One region of the Mesorhizobium sp. M5C.F.Ca.IN.020.29.1.1 genome, then DNA from elsewhere that is predicted to be linked to it. Evidence: predicted binding sites of a transcription regulator. Region 1 holds the regulator's gene; each other region holds the start of a gene.
The links. Region 1 encodes PhoB, which activates phosphate uptake and scavenging genes when phosphate is short. Its sites were predicted from a motif close to TGTCATNNANCTGTCAT; they were not measured.
Positions count from the first base shown of each region.

Region 2: EOA85_RS09710 (PhnD/SsuA/transferrin family substrate-binding protein) is a predicted target of PhoB. The motif match lies at 2,052-2,068, and genes of this name have one in related genera.
Region 3: EOA85_RS11885 (RNA degradosome polyphosphate kinase) is a predicted target of PhoB. The motif match lies at 3,790-3,806, and genes of this name have one in related genera.

Region 1 covers NZ_RZSW01000094.1:2,543-8,890, forward strand. The annotation lists gene EOA85_RS10465 (ATP-binding cassette domain-containing protein) at 1-5, opposite strand, end outside; gene EOA85_RS10470 (sugar ABC transporter permease) at 80-1,411, opposite strand; gene xylF (D-xylose ABC transporter substrate-binding protein) at 1,553-2,593, opposite strand; gene EOA85_RS10480 (ROK family protein) at 2,854-4,101, shown strand; gene phoB (phosphate regulon transcriptional regulator PhoB) at 4,276-4,965, opposite strand; gene phoU (phosphate signaling complex protein PhoU) at 4,982-5,689, opposite strand; gene pstB (phosphate ABC transporter ATP-binding protein PstB) at 5,728-6,348, opposite strand, start outside.
Region 2 covers NZ_RZSW01000083.1:4,918-11,265, reverse strand. The annotation lists gene phnF (phosphonate metabolism transcriptional regulator PhnF) at 47-832, opposite strand; gene EOA85_RS09715 (alpha-D-ribose 1-methylphosphonate 5-triphosphate diphosphatase) at 839-2,008, opposite strand; gene EOA85_RS09710 (PhnD/SsuA/transferrin family substrate-binding protein) at 2,125-2,841, shown strand; gene EOA85_RS38825 (hypothetical protein) at 2,841-2,984, shown strand; gene EOA85_RS09705 (ATP-binding cassette domain-containing protein) at 3,064-3,813, shown strand; gene phnE (phosphonate ABC transporter, permease protein PhnE) at 3,806-4,600, shown strand; gene EOA85_RS09695 (ionic transporter) at 4,649-5,758, opposite strand; gene EOA85_RS09690 (TerC family protein) at 6,156-6,348, shown strand, end outside.
Region 3 covers NZ_RZSW01000111.1:2,902-9,249, reverse strand. The annotation lists gene EOA85_RS11910 (amino acid ABC transporter permease) at 1-543, shown strand, start outside; gene EOA85_RS11905 (amino acid ABC transporter ATP-binding protein) at 565-1,368, shown strand; partial or broken gene EOA85_RS11900 (TIGR02117 family protein) at 1,472-2,154, shown strand; gene EOA85_RS11895 (FAD-dependent monooxygenase) at 2,164-3,390, opposite strand; gene EOA85_RS11890 (zinc-finger domain-containing protein) at 3,407-3,652, opposite strand; gene EOA85_RS11885 (RNA degradosome polyphosphate kinase) at 3,970-6,171, shown strand; gene ppx (exopolyphosphatase) at 6,171-6,348, shown strand, end outside.

The DNA of each region.
Region 1 (6,348 bases):
GCCATGATCGTTCCTCCCTATGGTTTTTGCTTGAGCATGATCTTGTCGAAAACCGGTATCCACTTTTTCGGGCTCATGCTCAGACCCGCTTGCGATAGACGGTGTCGAGCCAGACGGCGACGACCAGGACGGCGCCGACGACGACGCTCTGAAGCGGTGAATCGATACCGAGCAACACCATGCCGGACTGCAACGACTGCATCAGAAGTGCGCCAAGCATGGCGCCGAGCACCGTGCCGGAGCCGCCGGCCAACGACGTCCCTCCAATGACCGCGGCCGCGATGACCAGCAACTCGTCCAGCGTACCCAGCGCATTAGTCGACGCATTGAGACGGGCCGAAGCAATCGCCGCGCTGATCGCGGCCAGAACGCCCATGATCATGAACACCTTCATAGTCACCCAGCGGGTGTTGATGCCGGCGAGTTCCGCCGCTTCCGGATTGCCGCCGATGGCAAAGACATAGCGGCCAAAACGGGTGCGGCTGGTGATGAAGGTCATGACGATGCCCACAGTGACCGCGATCAGCACCGGTATGGCGATGCCATGGGCGATAAACAGCCCGCCTTCCGGGACGGTGATGCCGGTCCGCTGGGCGTACTGGCGAACGATGCCGATCGGCCAGGGATAGGAATTGGCGATCCAGACGGCGCCGAGGATGGCGGTGCAAGCGACAACACCAAGCAAGGTCTCCGCCCAGACGGGACGCAGCGGGAACTTGAACCGCTTGCGCTGCGACCGGCCGTTGAGCAGCATCAAGGCGACGGCCACACAGGCGAGAATGCCGACTATCCAACTTGCGGTTGCCCCGATGGAGCCACGCGGCCCGCCACCCATGAGCTGAAAGGTGGCGTCGAGCGGCGCGACGGTGCGCCCGCTCGTCATCAGCCACGCCATGCCGCGCCAGATCAGCAGGCCGCCCAGCGTCACGATGAAGGCCGGAACCTCGAGATAGGCGATAATGAAGCCCTGGAGCGCGCCGATCATGAGGCCGAGCACCACGCCGGCAGCCAGTGCGATGATCCATATCCAGGGATTTCCAAGCTGGAACCCCATGACCCGGATGAGGAATTCGGCCTGCGCGACGCCCATCACCATGCCGATCACGCCTTCGACGGAGCCGACCGAAAGATCGATGTTGCGCATCACGATGACCAGCACCATGCCGGTCGCCATGATCGCGACCGAGGAGGTCTGCACCGACAGGTTCCAGAGGTTGCGCGGCGTGAGGAAAAGCCCGCCCGACAGGAGGTGGATTCCAACCCAGATGACCAGCAGCGCGCCGACCATGCCGAGCATGCGTATGTCGAGCTCGGTTGCCTTGAGAAAGCGGCCGACCGGGCTGAGCTCGGATTCACGCGCCCGATCGGCGCCTGTATCGGCGGCCGGCGTGTTGGAAGTTGTGTTGGTCATGATGCCCTCCCACCGGGTTGCCGTCTGCCGCGGATGCCGGAAGCAGTTTGGAGTTATCCGCGAGAAGCGGAAAAACAATTCTTTTTGAAAAAACGCCGCGGTGTGAAGCCGCGGCGTTTCAGGCTTCTTGCGAAGGCCGGATCAGTTGCAGACCGGGAGCGTGCCCGCCGCCACGCCGGCGCAGACCTCTTCCTTCTTGATCCAGCCCGCGTCGATGACGACGTTGAGATTGTCCTTGGTGACGGCAATCGGCGTCAGGAACAGCGACTTGACGACATTGCCGCCCGGCGTGGCGAAGTCCTTGACGCCGGCAATGTCTGTCATCTGCTTGCCGTCGGCCAGTTGCGAGGCGATCTCGGCGGCGTTCTTGCCGAGCTCGCGCGCGTCCTTCCACACCGATACGGTCTGTGTGCCGAGCGCGATGCGGTTCAGCGCGGCATGGTCGCCGTCCTGGCCCGACACCGGAACGGATCCGGCCAAGCCTTGCGCCGTCAGCGCCGCGACGACGCCACCAGCGGTGCCGTCATTGGCGGCAACCACCGCATCGACCTTGTTGTCGTTGGCGGTCAGGAACTGTTCCATGTTCTTCTGGGCGTTGGCGGGAAGCCAGCCGTCCGTATAGGCCTCGCCGACATTCTTGATCTTGCCGCTGTCGATGGCATCCTTGAGCACTTCCATGGAGCCGGCGAACAGGAAATCGGCATTCGGATCGGCGCCCGAGCCCTTGATGAAGACGTAATTGCCTTCCGGCGCCACCTTGAACACTTCGCGGGCCTGCATGCGGCCGACTTCCTGGTTGTCGAAGGTCAAATAGAAGACGTCCTTGTTCTCGATCAGCCGGTCATAGCCGACGACCGGAATGCCTTCGTCCAGCGCCTTCTGCACCGCCGGCCCGATGGCCGAGGCATCCTGCGCGAGGATGATCAGCGCGTTGGCGCCCTGCGAGATCAGGCTCTCGACGTCGGTCAGCTGCTTGCCGGGATTGGACTGTGCATCGGCTGAAATATACTTGTCGCCGGCGGCCTCGATCGCCGACTTCATGGCGGCTTCGTCAGTCTTCCAGCGCTCTTCCTGGAAGTTCGACCACGAAACACCGATGACCTTGTCCTTCGCCTGTGCGACCGACGCGAGCGGTAGCGACATGGCGACCCCCGCCAGAATGGCGGCTGTGAATCTCTTCATGATATTCCTCCTGCGCCGCGTACGGCGCGACCAACTGGCCCAAAGGCCTGCACAAAAGCTCTTTTTTTCGAGCCTCGAAAAAATACTGATCCAACGCCGAAGCACTGTCAACATGAATTCTGATGGAATTTTGGTGTCCTGTTGGCTTTTTTCGAGCCTCGGAATAAACAATGACAGGTCCTTCTGCTTCTGCCAGTATTTGTCGGCCTGACGGCTTCCGATTCATGAGCGGCCGCGGCAACAGGGTAGGAAGCAAAACAATGTCGGTTGGGATCCGCCATGACGATTTGCGCCGGCGCAACCGGGCGATGGTTATTTCGGCCGTACGGCGCGCAGGCCAGCCGTCACGGACCGAGATCGCCGCAACCACCGGCCTCAGCCATTCGACCATATCGGCGATCTCTTCCGACCTGATCCACGAAGGCATCCTGGCCGAGAGCAAGGCGAGTGAGACCGTTTCGCTGAAACGTGGCCGGCCGCAGGTTGGCCTCAGCCTCAATCCGGAAGCCGCTGCGGTATTGGCCGTCGTGTTGTCGCTGAATTCGCTGTCGGTCGCTGTCATCGACTATGCCGGACAAGTGGTCGCCGAGGAACAGCGCCGGCTGGACACGCTGACCATGTCGCGCGACGAGCTGATCGACGAATGTGTCGCCATAGTCCGGCGCCGGCTCGAAGACCCCGACCTCGACGTCCAAAGCGTCGCCCGCATCGCGCTGGCGATCCAGGGTATTACCGATTCCCATGCGCGCGCCATGTTGTGGTCGCCGATCACGCCGCAGACGAACATCGCCTTCGCCGACATTCTGGAACGCGAGTTCGGCATCCCGGCCATTATGGAGAACGACTGCAACATGATGGCCGTGGCGCTGCGCTGGCGCGACCCGGATCGCTACCGCGACGATTTCATCGCCATCCTGCTCTCGCATGGCATCGGTATGGGGCTGGTGCTCAAGGGCGAGCTGTTCACCGGCACCCATTCCTCAGGCGGCGAATTCGGCCACATGATTCATCGGCCGGGCGGCGCGCTTTGCCGCTGCGGGCGGCGCGGTTGCGTCGAGGCTTATGCCGGCAACTACGCTATCTGGCGCAACGCGAGGCAATTGAGCGAGAACGCCGAGCCGGTCGCCGATGTCAGCGACGCCGAGATGCGGGCACTGGCGGCCCGGGCGCGCGAGACGGACGGACCGGAGCGCGAAGCCTACCGCAAGGCCGGCGAGGCGCTCGGCTTCGGGCTCGGCAGCCTGTTCGCGCTGATCGATCCGGCGCCGGTCGCCATGGTCGGTGCCAGCGCTGCCGCCTTCGACCTGATCGAGCCGGCCCTGCGCGAGGCCATCGCCCAGACCGCGGGCGGCCAGCATTCGGGTTCGATTTCCTTCGACACCGAGCCGAACGAACTGCCGCTGATCCGAGAAGGCTGCGCCATGCGGGCGCTGAGCTTCGTCGACCAAGAGATCTTCGCGCCGAGCATCCAGGCACGAGCCGGCTCGGTCGGAAAGAACGTGGCTTGAACTCGAAGGGAGGATCCCGGATCGCGACTTGGGGTGTGTTGAGATTCAGGTCAGGCCGAGTCGAGAATGGTGGGTTCCGAGAACCGGAGCGGAGCGTACTTTTGGGTACGTGAGCACCGGAAGCCCAGGAAGCCGGCGTTCGCAGGCCGGCACCACCTGGATATCAGCACATCCCTAGTCTTCCCTGATCGCATAGCCCGCGCCGCGGATGGTGCGGATGACATCGGGCATGCGACCATTGTTGACCGCCTTGCGCAACCGGCCGACATGGACGTCCACCGTGCGCTCGTCGATGTAGATCGTCTCGCCCCAGACATTGTCGAGCAACTGGCTGCGCGAGAAGACCCGACCCGGGTGCCGCATCATGAATTCGAGCAGCCGGAATTCGGTCGGCCCGAGCCGGATCTCGCTCTTCTTGCGATAGACCCTGTGCGATTCGCGATCGAGCATGATGTCGCCGACCTTCAGCACGCTGGACAGTACTTCCGGCTTGGCGCGGCGCAGCAGCGCCTTGACCCTGGCCATGAATTCCGGTGTCGAGAACGGCTTGACCAGATAGTCGTCGGCTCCGGTGGAAAGGCCGCGCACCCGGTCGCTCTCCTCGCCGCGCGCGGTCAGCATGATGATCGGCAGCCGCTCGGTTTCGGGACGCACCCGAAGGCGCCGGCAAAGCTCGATGCCCGAAACCGCCGGCACCATCCAGTCGAGCACCAGAAGATCGGGCACGTTTTCCTGCAGCCGGATTTCGGCCTCGTCGCCGCGCGTCACCACCTCGACCTGATAGCCTTCGGATTCCAGATTGTAGCGGAGGAGGACGCCCAGCGGCTCTTCATCCTCCACCACCATGATGCGCGGCGCGATCATCGGCCGGTCACTCCTGTCATGTCGCCGGCGCCGACATCGTCGTTTCGTCGAGCTTCGGGCGATCCGCCGGCAATTGCTGCCCGGTCACGACAAAGTAGGCGTTTTCGGCTATGTTGGTGACATGATCGCCGATGCGTTCGAGATTCTTGGCGCAAAACAGAAGATGGGTGCAAGCGGTGATGTTGCGCGGATCCTCCATCATGTAGGTCAGGAGTTCGCGGAAAACCGCCGTGTATTTCACGTCGATCTTCTGATCGTCGGCGCGCAGTTCTTTCAAAGCGCCGGCATTGCGCGACACATAGTGCTCAACCACCCCGCGGAGCTGCACAAGAACGAGATCCGCCATCCCGTCGATACCGTGCGACAGATTGCGCGGCGTGGTGCTCTGCCCGACTGCGCTGACCCGCTTGGCTATGTTTTTGGCCAAATCGCCGATGCGCTCGAGATCACCGGCCATGCGGATTGCGCCAACCACGGCGCGCAGATCTTGCGCCATCGGCTGCCGCTTGGCGATCAGCGTGATCGCACTGTCGTCGAGTTCGCGCTGCCGCGCATCCATGATCGCGTCGTCCGAGACGACACGCTGCGCCATCGCATTGTCTGACGCAAGCAACGCGCGGATCGAGGTTGCGACCATCGCGGCGGCGAGCTCGTCCATGTCGCGGATCAGCCTGTCGATGTGCTCCAGTTCCTCGTCGAAAGATGCGACGGTGTGTTCACCCATGATCCTGTCCTCGTGTTCGAAATTCGCCGCCGGACCGCTCAGCCGAACCGGCCGGTGATGTAGTCCTGGGTGCGCTTGTCGTCGGGATTGGTGAACATCTTGTCGGTTGCGCCCTCCTCGACCAGGTAGCCGAGATGGAACATCGCCGTGCGTTGCGACACGCGCGCTGCCTGCTGCATCGAGTGGGTGACGATGACGATCGTGTAGTTCTGGCGCAGTTCGTCGATCAGTTCCTCGACGCGGGCGGTGGCGATCGGATCCAGCGCCGAACAGGGCTCGTCCATCAGAATCACTTCCGGCGACACGGCGATGGCGCGCGCGATGCACAGGCGCTGCTGCTGTCCGCCGGAGAGACCGGTGCCCGACTCGAGCAGGCGATCCTTGACCTCGTTGAACAGACCGGCTTTCTTCAGGCTCGATTCAACGATGCCGTCCAACTCGGACTTGCTCCTGGCCAGGCCGTGAATGCGCGGACCGTAGGCGACGTTTTCATAGATCGATTTCGGAAACGGGTTCGGCTTCTGGAATACCATGCCGACGCGAGCTCGCAGCTCGACGACATCGATTTTCGGGTCGTAAACATCCTCGCCGTCGAGCGTTATCTTGCCGCTCACCCGCGCGATATCGATCGTGTCGTTCATTCGGTTCAGGCAACGCAG
Region 2 (6,348 bases), on a different contig from region 1:
CATGGGCTGAGGCGAAGACCATGTTGACCGCGCCATCGCGCCAGGATCAGAACACGAACTCGACAGACGTCAGCGGCCAGCAGCCGCGGGTCCATTCGATTGGTATGCCGTTGCGGTCCTCGTTGACGGCATTGATGCGGAATACTGGTGTTCCGGGTGTCAGCCGCAGGATTCCGGCTTCATCAGGGGACGCAAAGCCGCCACTGATGCGCGTCTCGGCCCGCCGGTAATTCTCGATGCCATGCGCGCGGAAAACATCGGTCACCGACTGACGCACGTCGTACGTCTGCTCGAAATCAGGAAAGAGATTGGCTGGAAAGACCTTGGTATTGACGTAAACCGGCTGCTTATCGGACGTTCTGATCCGGCACAGCCGGATAATGGCGGCATCAGGTGCGAGACGCAACCGCTCCGCCGCGGCCGGTTCTGCTGGTTCCCGGACGATCAGCAGCGTCTTGGTGCCGATTTTCTGGCCATGAGCTTCGAAATTGTCGAGAAAGCGCTGTCCGTCGCGAACCGTGAATGTCGAGGGTAGGTTTCGCACGAAGATACCGACGCCCTTGCGAGCGGTGAGGTGGCCCTCATGCTGTAACTGCTGCAGCGCCCGGCGAAGTGTAATGCGGGTGACCGCGAGTTTCTCCGCCAGATGCGTTTCTCCGGGAAGTTGGCTGCCCGGCGGAAGACAGCCGCTCTCGATCAGATCTAAGATGTGATCGTAGATCTGCTGCCAGATCGGCGAATCGCTGCGTGGCCGAAAGACCAGCCCGTCAAAGGCCAGGAGACGATTGACGCTGCGCTCGTGTGGTGTTGGGATTTTCGTATTCTGGTTCATGAAGCCTTATTCACCGGCGATCGGTGTGCCGACCGTCGGTTTACGCGAGAGTCCAGAGGAATAGACAATTTGTCCGTGAACCATGGTGGCCACCACACGCGGATGCTCCGGATCGCCGGCATCGACGAGGATCAGATCCGCTCGGCGGCCGGCAACAAGCAATCCGCGATCGTCAAGGCCGGCTACCCGGGCCGGATTTGCCGAGACCAGATTCCAGATCATGGGGAAATCGCTGGCCCCCGGAGAAGACAGCCTGAAGGCCGCATGCAGAGGCGAGGGATAGTGGTAGTCACTGGTCAGCACCGTGCAGAGCCCGGCTCTGATGGCCTCGGTGGCATTCAGCGCTCCATTATGGCTGCCGCCGCGCACGACATTGGGCGCGCCGAGGATCACATCCTCGCCCATTTGCCGCGCGGCTTTCGCCGTTTCGAGCGTCAGTGGAAATTCCGAAGCCTTTGCACCGAGACCGCGGAAATACATACGTTCTTCGGGAGACGCTTCGTCATGGGCAAGAAGCACATTGCCATTGGCCCGTGCAGTCGCGGCCAGCTTCCCGATCGCGATCGCTACGTCGGCCCGGCGGGACCAAATCTGATCGAGCAACGCCATATACTGCTCACGGCTCAAGCCGGACCGTTCCGCCATCTGGCCGATCTTGCGGGCGATCGTGCCGTTCAATACCGACCCGGTCGTATGGTCGTTGAGAGCAATGATCGGTCGCGGCCAAAGAGAGAGCCATTGTATGACCTGCGCCATCTGATCAAGTGCGAAGGTCTCCCAGCGCAGATGCACACGCGTATCGCAGCTAAGAGTATCGCGGAGATCGCAGAGCGCGCCGATCAGTTGCTTGGCGGCTTCGAGCGAGCGAAGTCCGGGCTCCCATGACACCGTGACGCCGTGAAAGGCTGTGGTTACTCCATTGGCGACAAGCTGGCGGTCCGTATCTTTCAACGCCAGCGCCGTGTCGAAGCGGACACCCGGCCGCGGCATGATTTGCCGCTCGAAGCCGTCGCCGTGGATATCGACGATCCCCGGAAGCACGAGCAGACCATCGGCATCGATTATGGACGCATGGGCCGCTTGGATCTCTGACAGTATCCCGCCGGCAATGCTCAGGTCCGCGGTTTCAAGTCCCCGGTCGGTAAGGATGCGACCACCCTGGATGTGCCAGTTCACTGTATCCCTCTAAAAGCAAAGCCTGCCGGTGGCGCCGACGAAATGTCACGAGCACGTCATCTGCTGCGTATACGGATTAGCGGGTAACAGTTTCCTGTCTATACAGCAAAGGAAAAATGATGATCCGCACCATCGCAACCGCACTCGCGCTGACGCTTGCCTCCGCTCTTCCAGCTTTTGCGGAGCCGGTGAAATTCGCGGTAACCGACATGGAGGGACTGGAGGCTCTTCAGCAGGAATTCGGCGCTTTCCAGACCGCTCTTGAAGAGGCGACCGGCCTGGATATCGAGCTGTTTCCGGTCAGCTCGCGGACCACCGCCGTCGAGGCCATGAATTCCGGGCAGGTCGATCTCGTCCTGACCGGTCCTGCTGAATACGTGGTCATGAAGGAATTAAGCCAGCCGAAGATTGTTGTTGCCTGGCAGCGCCCCGATTATTTCGCTCAGATCGCCGTACTGGCGAATGGACCGATCCGCTCGATTGAAGACTTGAAGGGCAAGAAGATTGCATTCGGCTCGGTAGGCTCGACCTCCCAGCACCTCGGCCCCGCGCAGGCGCTGGCCGATTTCAACCTGAAATATGCCACCGATTACGAGCCAGTGATCATATCGCGCAATATCGCGGCTGAGGCTCTCATCCGCGGCGACATCGCCGCTATCGGCTTGAATTTCGGTTATCTGAACTCGGTCCGGGAAGCGTTCCCCGACACTGCCTTCTCGGTAATCGCACGGGGCCGCGATCTGCCGAACGACATTCTTGTCGCCCGTAAGGACATTTCAGACGACGTGTTCGTCAGGTCCGCGATGCCTTTGCGAAGAATGGCAACGAGCTGATGAAAGCGATCCTGACAGGCGAGGACAACCAGAAATTCAAGGGCGGTTTCTTTCTGACTGATGTCAGGGACTCGGACTACGACTATGTCCGCTCGATGTACCGCACGATCGGAATCGAGACCCTCACCGACTTCGTAAACTGAGGCTTGCTCCTTTTCATCGCAAAGGCCGGCGGTTAACCGCCGGTCTATTTCGTAGTCCCGTCTGGGCCAAGAGGTCACTATGACAGCAATCATTGCCGCGCACGATCTTGCGAAGAGCTATGCGAACGGAAAGGTTGTTTTCTCCAGTATTGGCCTCACCATAGCATCGCGCGAACGGGTTGCCCTGATTGGCTCGAACGGTGCTGGAAAATCCACCCTGCTCAAATGCCTCATCGGTCTTTTACCGTCGAGCGGTGGCGAGGTCGTCACCCTCGGCGAGAGCTTCCGCTCGGCGCCGTCCGTCGCCCAGCTGCGGCGCATACGCAGGCAGATCGGATTTGTCTTCCAGCATCACGGACTGGTTAGCCGCCAATCCGTTCTTACAAACGTTTTGCAGGGCAAGCTCGGGCTGCCCGGCGGCTGGCGCGGCTGGCACCATTCCATCGCAAAGCAACACTGGCGCGAGGAAGCAATGCAGGCGCTCGCCGACGTGCGGCTTCTCGGCAAGGCAGGCGCCCGCGCCGACGCGCTTTCTGGAGGGCAGGCGCAGCGGGTGGCGATTGCCCGTGCGTTGATCCGGCGTCCGAAGCTTTTGATAGCAGACGAACCGGCGGCAAGTCTCGATCCTGCGGCTGGACATGATGTGATGCGAGTTTTCTCCGAGCTCACCCAGGAACAAGCGATCACCTTGGTCTACACCACGCACGACATGGAACATGCTCTCGACTACTCCGATCGCTTGATAGCGCTCAAGGCGGGCAAGGTCTTCTTCGACCGGCCGACGGCGCATGTCACCCGCGCTGATTTGAAAGACGTCTTCGATGCATGACCGCCTTTCGCCGAGCCGGATTCCATCGATCTCGCCCCTCACTTTCAGCTTTGCCGTCGCTTTGGCCGCTCTCGTGATCGTTTCCGCCGGGCAGGTCGCACCTTCGCCGGAACAGCTGGCAGGGGGAGTGCCCCGCATGGCCCGGCTCGTCGGCCGCATGATACCCCCAAATGTCGAGCCAGGGTTCCTCCTGCGGGTTTTCTGGCGCATGATCGAAACGTTTCAGATAGCGGTCGTGGGGACAGCAATAGGTGTCGTCCTCAGCTTGCCATTTGCCTGGCTCACGGCCAAGGACATAACCCCGCTCGGCCCGTTCCGGCATATCTCCAGGATCCTGGTCTCATTGTTTAGGACCGTTCCAGATTTGGTCTGGGCACTTCTTTTCGTGTCAGCCGTTGGTCTCGGGGCGGTTGCTGGAACCATGACCATCGTCGTCGATACGATCGGTTTTTGCGGGCGCTTCTTCGCCGAGGCGATGGAGGATGCCGACGAAAGACCTCAGGAAGCGCTGTTTGCAATCGGGGCCAGTCGGTTCTCTGTCCTCTGCGGGGCAGTTCTGCCCGACGCTATGCCGTCCCTGACAAACACCACGCTCTTTGCGCTTGAAAAGGCAGTGCGCTCGTCCGTTGTTCTCGGCCTCGTTGGAGCCGGTGGCATCGGCCAGGAGCTGAAGGTCGCGTTCGATCTTTTCCAATACAAGAATGCCTCGACCATCATTTTCGTGATCTTCACCATCGTGGTGTTGATGGAGTTCGTGACGGATCGCTTGCGCTCGAAGGTCCAGTGATTGCAGGCTAGCCATTTGCGCGCAAATCGACACGACACGGCCCGCGCTCTACGGCACGAAGATAAGGAACAGATAGGCGACAAACACGACGAGATGAACAAGCCCCGTCAGCATCGTTGTTCGGCCCGTCCCAAAGCTCACGATGCTGATGGCAAGCGCGAGGATGAGAAGCACGGTATCCCCCGGGCCCAGACCAAGAGTCAGGCTTCGTCCGGTGAGCAGGCTCGCCGCACCGATTGCCGGGATTGTCAGGCCGATTGTGGCGCAGGCAGAGCCGAGAGCGACATTCAGTCCTCGCTGAAGTTCGTTATTGAGCGCTGCCCGAACCGCCGACACCGCCTCCGGCATAAGCACCAGCGCAGCGACGAAGAAGCCCACGATTGCGTCCGCCTGAGTAACTTGAAGAAACTCGAGCCCATTCTCGATGCTGCCGGCCACCTGCTCGGTCAGAAGAACGATCCCTGCCAGTCCAACAAATAAGAGGAGCACGTTTGTGGCCACGTTCCCACCCTCAGATACATGCGCCTCATGTTCCGCGCTGGACGTCAGATCCTCGATAAAATCACCCCGATGGCGCACCATCTGGGCAAAGACGAAGGCACCATAGAGGAGGATTGAAAGAACGCTCACGAAAGCGAGTTGCGATGCGGAGAACGTACCGGGGCTTGTTGCAAGCGTGTAGTTTGGAAGGATCAGCGTAAGAACCGTCAGCGCCATAATGACGGCAAGGGAAGCGTTGGTGCCCTGTCGTTTGATGTCCTGATATCGATGCTTCAGCCCACCCAGTGTGAGGCAGACTCCGACAACACCAGCGCACACGATCATGACCGTTGAAAACACGGACTCGCGTGCCAGCGTCGGGTTGTTCTCGCCATGGAGCATCATCGAAACGATGACCGATGCTTCGATGGCCGTGACCGAAAATGTCAAAAGCAGCGTGCCGTAAGGTTCACCGAGCCGCCGTGCGACGGCTTCGGCATGATGCAAAACCACAAACACGGTCGCGAAGATGAAGATAGCGACCACGATCATCGCCAGGATCTTGATCGAAAGCAGCGAATGCTCGATCGACGCGGCGCCGAAATGAATCAGTGCGGCCAGACCCAAGGAGCCGATTGGGAACAGATATTGGCCGATCGGTCGTCGATGAACAGCCAAGACGGATTTCCTTCATCGCCATCGACGGTCGCAGATCGAGTATTACAGAGACTGACCAAAACCCACGGTCTCAGTGTACTTGCGGCTGCCGGCCCGTACAATGGCCGCGTGCCCGATCGACTTGGCGTACGAAACTTGCCGAGGGTCGATGCCACACATCCCGAATTACAATTAAGCCTTGAGTTTTCGCGTTTCCGGCAATAGCTAGGTGCTACCAGGCCGGGCCCCTCTGGCAGTCCATCAGGACTGTGATGTCGGACTGGAATTCAATCCGGGTGGCCTGGCTTTGAGATTTCTTCAGCTGTAGCGGCATTTCTCTTGTCATACGCGGTGTCCGCGTTGCTCTACGGTTATGCTCGCAAGCCGCGTCACCCCTAGCTGAACGCAAGGGTGCCGTATGACAGAATTTTTTAGTCCTGAAGCAATGACCGCTCTGTTGCAGGTCATCATGATCGACCTGGTGCTGGCCGGTGACAACGCCATCGTTATCGGCCTTGCCGCGGCCGGACTACCCAAACAGCAGCGCAGAAACGCAATCGTCGTTGGTATAATCGCAGCCGCCGTTCTGCGCATCGGCTTTGCGGCCGCGA
Region 3 (6,348 bases), on a different contig from region 1:
CCGATCGTCAAGATGCTGTGCGTCATCTTCATCGAGACGGTGCGCGGCATCCCGCTGATCACCGTCCTGTTCATGGCCAGCGTCATGCTGCCGCTGTTCCTGCCGGCCGGCGTCACCTTCGACAAGTTCCTGAGGGCGCTGATCGGTGTCTCGCTGTTTGCCGCTGCCTATATGGCCGAAGTGGTGCGCGGCGGCCTGCAGGCGATCCCCAAGGGCCAGTATGAGGGTGCGGATTCGCTCGGCCTCGGCTACTGGCAGAAGATGGGCCTGATCGTGCTGCCGCAGGCGCTGAAGCTGGTCATTCCCGGCATCGTCAATACCTTCATCGGCATGTTCAAGGACACCAGCCTGGTCTCAATCATCTCGATGTTCGACCTGCTCGGCGTCGTCAAACAGAATTTTTCCGACGCCAACTGGGCAACGCCGCAGACGGCCAGGTCCGGCCTGGTGTTCGCTGCCTTCGTCTTCTGGATGTTTTGTTTCGGCATGTCGCGTTATTCGATGTTCACGGAACGCCGGCTCGATACCAGCTACAAACGCTAAGAACAAAAAAGGGGACCTTCCATGGCCACAGAAAATGCAGTCAGCGCGGAAGAGATCAAGGTCAATGCCGCCAAGATGCAGGTATCCACCACTGACGTCGCCATCGACATCATCGCTATGCACAAATGGTACGGCGAATTCCACGTGCTGAAGGATATCAATCTGAAGGTGATGCGCGGCGAGCGCATCGTCATTTGCGGCCCTTCTGGCTCCGGCAAATCGACGATGATCCGCTGCATCAACCGGCTGGAAGAGCACCAGAAGGGCAAGATCATCGTCGATGGCAAGGAATTGACCAACGACCTCAAGAAGATCGACGAAGTGCGCCGCGAGGTCGGCATGGTTTTCCAGCACTTCAACCTGTTCCCGCATTTGACCATCCTGGAAAACTGCACGCTGGCGCCGATCTGGGTGCGCAAGACGCCGAAGAAGCAGGCCGAGGAAATCGCCATGCACTTCCTCACGCGCGTCAAGATCCCGGAACAGGCCAACAAATATCCCGGCCAGCTTTCCGGCGGCCAGCAGCAGCGTGTCGCCATCGCCCGCTCGTTATGCATGAATCCGCGCATCATGCTGTTCGACGAGCCGACCTCTGCGCTCGATCCCGAAATGATCAAGGAAGTGCTGGAGACAATGGTCGGCCTCGCCGAAGAGGGCATGACCATGCTCTGCGTCACCCACGAGATGGGCTTTGCCCGCAAGGTCGCCAACCGGGTGATCTTCATGGATCAGGGCCAGATCGTCGAGCAGAACACGCCGGCCGAGTTCTTCGACAATCCGCGCCACGAGCGCACAAAACTGTTCCTGTCGCAGATCCTGCACTGATCGCTCTCACGCGAATCAAAAGAGCCCGGCCGAAATCCTGCCGGGCTCTTTTGCGTCTGGGCCGTCAGCCGGCGATTGCGCCCCGATTGCGAGGCCGTCCCTCATGAAAAAGCCGTCCCTCGTGAAAAAGCTTGGGCGTTTTTTCGCCATTCTGGTGGTGGCAAACGTGCTTGCCGTGGTTTTGGGCACGTTCATTCCACGGCCGCTCTTGCCGCCGGCCGCCGCCGATCCCGTAGCCACCAGGCACATCCTGGTGCTGAAAAATCTGATCCACACCGATATCGCCGTCCCGGTCGATGACGACGTGCGCAAGCGCTTCCATTTCCTGGTCGATGGCGGCATTCCGGACGACATGGCTGGGGTCCGCTACATCGTCTTCGGCTGGGGAGGCCGCGCCTTCTATCTGGAGACGCCGACCTGGTCGGAACTAAAGGCGGTGCCGGTGATGAAGGCGCTGACACTGGACGCATCGGTGATGCATATCGATGTCGCCGGCAACGTCGAGCCGCACCCCGACGTCGCCGGCTTCGACATCAGCGAGGAGCGTTTTGCGGCGCTGCTCGACTTCATCACCGCCAGTTTCCAGCAAGGGCCGAACGGTCCCATCCCAGTCGAGAATGCCGCCTATTCCAGTTCGACCGCTTCTACGAAGCCAACGGCCATTTCAACGCGCTGGTTGGCTGCAACACCTGGACAGCGGCGGCTCTGCGTATCGCCGGCCTGCGGACAGGCTGGTGGAATCCGCTGCCGGCCTCGCTCGACCTGTCGATGCGGATTTATAATTGATGCTTGGCACTAGTGTCCGACGGTTTCCGGTACCTGCCAGCCATAAAGCCAATCGAGATCGGCGGCGAGCCTTTCCGGAGAGCGCAATCTCAGAAACAGGTTGCGCGCGACCGCCACCGGCCCGGAAGCGTGCCAGGCGAGACGGTTGACAGCACCGCGGCGGGCGACCTTGGCGATGCGCGGGCGCCGCACCTTTTCCCAGGCGGCAAGGGCGCTCCAGGGATCGGCAGGCGAGGCGGCGACAAAACCGGCAAGGGTTGCGGCATCCTCGATCGCCATCGCCGCGCCTTGCGCCGCAAACGGCGTCATCGCATGCGCGGCGTCGCCGATCAGCGCGATGCCGGCGGGCGTTGTCCATGGCTGTGCCTGGTCGACCGTATGGATCGGCCATGCGGTCCACGGGCCGGCATCCTCGGCAAGCCGGGCCAGTGCTGCCGCGGTGCCACGCATCGCGCCGACGAGGATGTTGGGGTCGGCGTAACCCGACCAGCCCTCGGCGATGATCTCGCCCCTGGTGAAGGCGGCCAGGTTGAACGCCGTGCCGTTGCTGACCGGATAGGCGACGAGGTGAAAACCGGGATGCAGGAAGGCGGTCACGCAATTGGCGGCGCCGACCGCCGCAAGCGCTTCTCCCGCGACACTGTCTGCACTGATCGTAGCGCGCCAGGCAAGCTCGCCCGAAAACCGGCTTTTGGCCGCAAACCCGCCAAGAGCACGGATAGCCGACCACACGCCGTCGGCGCCGATCAGCAGAAAGCCGTCGGCTTCGACCGTCGTGCCGGCAATCTCGACTGTTGCCGTGGTATGGCGCGGTCCTGCGGCGATGCCGCCGACGCGCGCGCCGGTGACGAGACTGATGTCCGGCTGTTCGGCAAGGCGCGCCATGAGCGCGTCTTGCAGATCGGCCCGATGAGCGACGAGATAGGGCGCGTGCCAGCGCCTTTCGGCTTCTTCGCCAAGCGGCACCCGCGCCAGCTCGCGCAGTGTGGCGGCGTCCCTGAGCACGACCGCCTCCGGCCGCACCGCCGCCGGCAACAGCCGGTCGAGCACGCCGAGCTGGCGAAGGATGCGCGTTGCGTTGGGTGACAGCTGGATCCCGGCGCCGGCCGCTTCGAGGCGCGGCGCCTGTTCGAACAGCCGCACCAGATAGCCCTGTTCGGAAAATGCCAGCGCGGCGGTCAGTCCGGCGACGCCGGCTCCGGCGATAACGACCTGCCGGGACCGGGTGTCGTCCATGGGGATGGCGTGCGCGTCAGGCGGCCTGGTCGATATAGAGGCATCCGGCAGGCTGCGTTTCCGTCGCCTTCAGCTTTGGCGAATAGCGATAAAGCGTCGAGCAATAGGGGCAGACCTTTTCATTGTCGTCGCCCATGTCGAGAAACACATGCGGGTGGTCGAAAGGCGGGTTGGCGCCGGTGCACATGAATTCCTTGACGCCGATGTCGATCGCCGCATAGCCCGCATCGTTCTGGAAATGGGGAATGGAACCGCCTGCCATCGTCGTCTCCTACATGTGCCGCATGACCCCGGATCATGCGCAAATCAAAATTCCACCGCGTCCTTTGCGCGTCCAAGGGCGCGCCGCGCTGTAGCCTGATTGCATCTGGATCATAAGCTGTCTCTTTGCAAGATCGATGAAATCAAACTGTCGTAAAAGCCTGTCACAGGATAAGCTAAGCCGGTTAAGGCATGGCCCCGAAAACCGAATTCGGTTTCGCTGGGGATCATGCCTAGCTTAAGAGTGGTAGAGCGTCCTTTGCGCGTCCGGAAAGACGCGCGATGCTCTGGCCAGCGGGTGCGAAACGAGCAGGAACCATGAACGAACTAAAGCCGGTGCAGAGCGAATTCACCACTGTCGAGGTGGCGAGCCCCGAGGGCGGCAACCCGGACCGCTTCGTGAACCGCGAGTTTTCCTGGCTGCAATTCAACCGCCGCGTCCTCGAGGAATCGCTGAACGCCAATCATCCGCTGCTCGAGCGTGTCCGCTTCCTGTCGATTTCGGCCGCCAATCTCGACGAGTTCTTCATGGTCCGCGTCGCCGGTCTCGCCGGCCAGGTTCGCGAAGGCATCACGCTGAAGAGCCCGGACGGTCGCACCCCCGAACAACAGCTGGAACAGTTGCTGCGCGAAGTCGAGCGTCTGCAGGAGGACCAGCAGAAAAGCCTTTCCGCGCTGATGCTGCTGCTCGACAAGGAAGGCATCGAGAGCATCAGCCGCGATGGGCTGACCAAGGACGAGAAGGCCTGGCTCGAGGATCATTTCCAGGAGCAGGTGTTTCCGGTGCTCACACCGCTGTCGATCGACCCGGCGCATCCATTCCCGTTCATTCCCAATCTCGGCTTCTCGATGGCCCTGCAATTGCGCCATCGCAGGAATGGCGAGGAGATGAGCGCGCTGTTGCGTCTGCCGGTGGCGCTGAAACGCTTCATTCGCTTGCCCGACCGCAAGCGTCATGTCCGCTTCATTCCGCTGGAAGAAGCGGTCGGCCTCTATATCGGCAAGCTGTTCCCCGGCTACGAAGTCAAGGGCTCCGGCACGTTCCGCATCATCCGCGACAGTGACATCGAGGTCGAGGAGGAGTCCGAGGATCTCGTGCGCCTGTTCGAGACGGCGCTGAAGCGGCGCCGCCGTGGCTCGGTCATCCGCATCGAATTCGATAAGCTGATGCCGGCCGAACTGCGCGAGTTCGTCGCCGGCGAGCTTGGCGTCTCGTCGAGCCGCATCAGTGTGCTCACCGGTCCGCTGGCGCTCAGCCAAATTTCCGAGATCGTCGCCATCGCCCGCGACGACCTCAAATTCACGCCCTATAATCCGCGCTTTCCCGAGCGCATCCGCGAGCATGGCGGCGACTGTTTCGCCGCCATCCGCGAGAAGGACATCATCGTTCATCACCCCTACGAATCCTTCGACGTTGTGGTGCAGTTCCTGCGCCAGGCGATGGCCGACCCGGAAGTCGTGGCGATCAAGCAGACGCTCTATCGAACCTCGAACGACAGCCCGATCGTGCGCGCTTTGGTCGACGCGGCGGAGGCCGGCAAGTCGGTTACCGCGCTGGTCGAGCTCAAGGCGCGTTTCGACGAGGAAGCCAACATCCGCTGGGCGCGCGACCTCGAGCGCGCCGGCGTTCAGGTCGTGTTCGGCTTCCTCGAATTGAAGACACACGCGAAAATGTCGCTGGTGGTGCGGCGCGAGGACGGCAAGCTGCGCAACTATGTGCATCTCGGCACCGGCAACTACCATCCCGTCACCGCGCGCATCTACACCGACCTGTCCTTCTTCACCACCGCTCCGACGATCGCCCGCGACGTCGCCCAGCTGTTCAATTTCATCACCGGCTACGCCGAGCCGACCGATGAGATGCGGCTGGCTATCTCACCCTTCACGCTGAGAAGCCGGATTCTCAAGCATATTTCAGACGAGATTACCCATGCGCTGGAAGGCCGGCCGGCCCGCATCTGGATGAAGATGAATGCGCTGGTGGATCCGATCATCATCGACGCGCTTTATGACGCCAGCCGCGCCGGCGTCGAGATCGATCTTGTCGTGCGCGGCATCTGCTGTCTGAGGCCCCAGGTGCCGGGCCTGTCGGAAAACATAAGGGTCAAGTCGATCGTCGGCCGCTTCCTCGAACACAGCCGCATCTATTGTTTCGGCAACGGCCACGGACTGCCGTCGGACGGGGCGGTCGTCTACATCTCATCGGCCGATTTGATGCCGCGCAATCTCGACCGTCGCGTCGAAACCATGGTGCCGATCACCAATCCAACGGTGCATGAACAAGTCCTCGGCCAGATCATGCTGGGCAACATCATGGACAACCAGCAAAGTTTCGACGTATTGGCTGACGGAACCTCCCGGCGCGCCACGCTTGAGGAGGGCGAGGAACCGTTCAACGCGCAGGAATATTTCATGACCAATCCGAGCCTTTCCGGACGCGGTGATGCGCTGAAATCGCATGCGCCCAAGCGCATCGCGCAGTTCAAGCGCCGCAAGAAAAACGCCACAGCGACCGGCTGATGATTTCAACGTCCCAGGGCCGGCTTCAGGACCGCCGACCGCTGTCCATCATCGACATCGGGTCGAACTCGATCCGTCTTGTCGTCTATGAGGGGCTGGCGCGCTCGCCGACCGCGCTGTTCAACGAAAAGATGCTGGCCGGCCTCGGTCGCGGCATCGTTTCGACCGGAAAGCTCG